Regions from separate parts of the Sulfitobacter sp. BSw21498 genome, predicted to be linked through region 1. Evidence: riboswitches for the same ligand, from Rfam matches in the RefSeq annotation. Region 1 holds a riboswitch; the other holds the start of a gene.
What was found. A riboswitch is a leader RNA that binds a small molecule or an ion and turns the genes downstream of it on or off. The one in region 1 is predicted to bind cobalamin.
Positions count from the first base shown of each region.

Region 2: another riboswitch for cobalamin. It lies ahead of E5180_RS14310 (DUF1636 family protein); the one in region 1 lies ahead of bluB (5,6-dimethylbenzimidazole synthase).

Region 1 covers NZ_CP040753.1:1,900,942-1,903,143, reverse strand. The annotation lists gene E5180_RS09240 (hypothetical protein) at 64-795, shown strand; cobalamin riboswitch at 831-1,008, shown strand; gene bluB (5,6-dimethylbenzimidazole synthase) at 1,059-1,739, shown strand; gene E5180_RS09230 (hypothetical protein) at 1,967-2,202, shown strand, end outside.
Region 2 covers NZ_CP040753.1:2,972,599-2,974,800, forward strand. The annotation lists gene cobW (cobalamin biosynthesis protein CobW) at 1-717, opposite strand, end outside; gene E5180_RS14310 (DUF1636 family protein) at 714-1,094, opposite strand; cobalamin riboswitch at 1,189-1,406, opposite strand; gene E5180_RS14315 (cobyric acid synthase) at 1,573-2,202, shown strand, end outside.

The DNA of each region.
Region 1 (2,202 bases):
ATGAAAGCGCAGCCGTCAGCGGTCACGATAGGTCCATGACAATTTTTCATCATGGGGGATGACATGAAAGTTACACACACACTGCCAATTCTTGCCACGGCCGCACTGATGGCCGCCACCGCTGCCAGCGCTGATAGTTTCAGCCTCTCGGGGGCCCGGTCGGCCATGCAAAGCGATATTTCGTTTAACGCCATGCAATCCGCGGGACAGGGGCAGATCAAACTGCGCCACAAGGTCCAGCCCAAAGCGCAGGCTCGTACCCCCACCATCAGCAGCCGCAGCCGTTCCTTTCAGGCGTTCAGCGGTGTCAGCACTGCGGCTGACCTCAAAAGCCTCATTGCTTGGGCCGAGGCCGGCCCCAAAGGGTACGACGCCGTGCAGTACGGGGCCAAGCGCCTGCCGCCGCAGCGCCCGACACAGATGACCATCGGCGAAATCTATCGCTGGATCGACCGCACACCCGGACAGCAACACGCCATTGGGCGGTATCAGTTCATACCTGCCACCTTGCGCAGCCTTGTGCGTCAGGCAGGGCTCAGCAAAAACGACCGCTTTACGCCAAAGCTGCAGGACGGGCTGGCGGATATTCTCTTGGCTGATGCAGGGTTCGTGTCCTTCAAGAAGGGCGAGATCAGCCGCCACCGCTTTATGGAAAACCTTGCGCGTATCTGGGCCGGGTTTCCCACTGCTAGCGGGCGGTCCTATTATCACGGCTATGCCGGCAATAAGGCGGTCATTTCATGGAACGAGTTTGACGCCGTCATGAGAAAGATTTTCGCGACCAAACGCAGTTGATCCCGCGATAGGGCTTGTTCCGGGCGGATAGCCGTGGCCCAATAGGACGGTCTGGTGTCCGCGTGGCGGAAGAATCGGGAAGCGGGTGAAAGTCCTGCACGTGCCCAACGCTGTAATGGGGATGGTTTGCGCCTAGGCCACTGGAGATATCCGGGAAGGCGTGCAGACCAGACGACCCTAAGTCAGAAGACCGGCCAGACAGTACAGCTTGCCCCGCGTGGACAGCGGGATAGGCGAAGAAATGTATTGTTGGGGAATGAACAATGCCGATATCGTCCGCGCTGGCACCCGCCGCGCCTTTCTCAGATGCTGAACGCGACGCCGTGTACAAGGCAATCTTTACCCGCCGTGATGTGCGCGATCAGTTCTTGCCCGATCCCGTTGCAGACGATGTCCTGCACCGAATTTTGACCGCCGCGCACCACGCGCCCTCGGTCGGCCTGTCACAACCGTGGAATTTCATCGTGATCCGCGACCAGCAGGCGCGCGATCAGGTCTGGCAGGCCTTCAACACCGCAAACGAGGAAGCCGCCCAGATGTTCGAGGGGGATCGGCAGACGACCTACCGGTCGCTCAAGCTCGAAGGCATACGCAAGGCTCCCGTCAATATATGCGTGACCTGTGATCGCAGCCGCGGCGGCAAGGTGGTACTGGGCCGCACCCACAATCAAAGTATGGACCTTTATAGCACCGTCTGCGCGATCCAGAACCTTTGGCTTGCCGCGCGCGCCGAAGGCATCGGCATGGGGTGGGTCAGCGTGTTCCACGATGCGGATTTGCGCAGCTTGCTGGGTATCCCCGACCGCATAGAGATCGTCGGCTACCTGTGTCTGGGGCACGTCGACGAGATGTATCAAACGCCCGAGCTTGAGGTGAAGGGCTGGAGCAAGCGGCTCCCCGTGGGCGAAATGATCTTTGACGGCAAATGGCAGGGTGACCCCTAGGCGGGTATTCCCCCTGTGTCATGGGACACGTCGAATATTTGAGCAACTGGCGGAACTTTGCCGGTTCCATGACGTTCCCCCTCTGAAGCCTGCGTATGTCGCGCGGGCGCTAACAGAGGATTATTTCTAATGGGCGGTATCATTTATCTCGTAGGTCTTGTGGTTGTTGTCATGGCGGTTCTTTCGCTCATCGGCCTAGCGTAATTCAATGCCGGGGAGGCAATTACATGAATACGACACTTACTGACAAAACACCCGACGGATCATATGTCGACTGGCCTGCAATTTTCGCAGGTACCGTTGTCGCTGTGGCCATTGGCCTGTTGCTGACCAGCTTTGGCGCGGCGCTTGGCCTGTCGTCGATCACGCTGGACGGGACAGACAATTCTTCCACACTTGAACTGGTGCTGACGGCGCTGTGGCTGGTGATCACGCTGATCGCGTCTTACCTAGCAGGGGGCTA
Region 2 (2,202 bases), 1.1 Mb from region 1:
GGGGCGTGCGTCGATGTCATCCTCGGCGGCGGCTTCGAGCCCCAGTACAACGCGCGGGTCAATCACGCCTTCGGTCATCGGAATGATCGGCAGCTTGCGCGGCGCGTGGGCCTCGATCACCTTGCGCGCGGCTTCTACGCCTTCGGGGCCCGCCAGATCGGCCTTGGACAGCAGCACGATATCGGCGCAGGCAATCTGGTCCTCAAAGACTTCGGACAGCGGCGTTTCGTGATCCAGACTGTCATCCGCGTCGCGCTGCGCAGCGATGGCATCCAGATCGGGGGCGAACTGCCCGCTCGCCACGGCTTCTGCATCGGCAAGGGTGATCACGCCGTCCACGGTGATGCGTGACCGGATTGCGGGCCAGTCAAACGCCTTGAGCAAGGGTTTGGGCAGCGCAAGGCCGGAGGTTTCGATCAGGATGTGATCCGGCGTTTGCGGCAAAGCCATCAACGCCTCGATCGTGGGGATAAAGTCATCGGCCACGGTGCAGCAGATGCAGCCGTTCGCCAGCTCGACGATGTTCTCGGCGGGGCAGTTGTCGATCGCGCAGGATTTCAGGATATCGCCATCCACACCGGCGGTGCCGAATTCATTGACCAGCACGGCCAGACGCTTGGAGCCCGCATTTTCCATCAGGTGACGGATAAAGGTGGTTTTGCCGGCACCCAGAAAACCGGTGATCACGGTAACGGGAATTTTGGTAAGGTTGGTCATTCGGTAGGCTCCTGTGGGGGAATGCGAGCAATGGATTGTTTGCGGAAAACCACGGGGCGTTCACGCCAGGGTACCACGCCGTCGGTGGTCTGGGCATAGGCGGAGACGCCGTTCACGATGTCGGACAAATGGGCGTCGGTGTCGAGATCGCCGTACACATAGGTCCAGCGTGACGGACCGCCCGACAGAACCATCGAACAGCCCCGCGAACAGGCCGACAGACATTCGGCACCGCGCAGTTGCACACCGTCAGGCAGTTGCCCCGACAGCGCGTCAAACAGCTGTTGGCCGGGGCGCGGCGCGTCCTCGGGGGTGATCTGACCTGCGCGGCAGGTGGTGCAGATGGTGACGGTGACCGGTTGATCCGTGGTGGTCATATCTTGCCTCATACGTCGATGGGCCAAGGGGGATCGCCAGCAGCGAACGACATGCGAACAGCGTTCTAGGCCAGTCGCGAAACACCCCGTTCGCCCGTTACAAACTATGCTGGCAGGTCTCCCGGCTTGCGGATCTAAGGCAGCTTGCCTTGCAACTTTTCACCTTCCCAGCCATCGGGCCAGTGGTTGAAAGGTCTCTCCGGTCACGGTCGCGGGGGCGGCTGCGCTTGGCGCTGACCCAAGGCTGGATCAATGCGTATCGCGTTCCCTCTTCGCCTGTCTGGGACAGGAACCAACATACGCCCTGCATTGGTCATTTGCCCGCCTCTGTCAAGCAGCGGCTGTCATAACGCGGGGGCCAAACCCGCTTTGCGCGGATTTTACCGCGACCGCCCCCCCGTGCCGGCGCGCTGCGGATGCTTGACGGGATCATCGCAGACTGACACCAAGGGCTGCAAGAAAAACATGAGGTTCCGCCATGCCCACCCGCGCTATCATGATCCAGGGCACCGGGTCCAATGTGGGGAAATCCATGCTGGTGGCAGGGCTGTGCCGCGCCGCGACGCGCCGCGGTCTCTCTGTTGCGCCGTTCAAGCCGCAGAACATGTCGAACAACGCCGCCGTCACCGACGATGGCGGAGAGATTGGCCGCGCCCAGGCCTTGCAAGCGATTGCCTGCGGACGGCCCCTATCGGTGCATATGAACCCCATTTTGCTGAAACCTGAAACCGACAGCGGGTCACAGGTGATCGTGCAGGGACACCGCCACAGCACCCTGCAAGCGCGCGATTTCAGCAAGGCGCGCGCAGGGCTGATGGCCCCCGTGCTCGAAAGTTTCGGTATCCTCGGACAAAGCGCCGATTTAATTATCGTCGAAGGGGCGGGCAGCCCGGCTGAAACGAACCTGCGCCAGAACGACCTTGCCAACATGGGCTTTGCCCGCGCCGCAGGCGTGCCTGTCGTGCTGGCCGGCGATATCAATCGTGGCGGCGTCATCGCCCAGATCGTCGGCACGCAGGTGGTCATGGACCCGGAAGATGCAGCGATGATCACCGGCTTTCTGGTCAACAAGTTTCGCGGCGATGTCAGCCTGTTCGACGAGGGATAC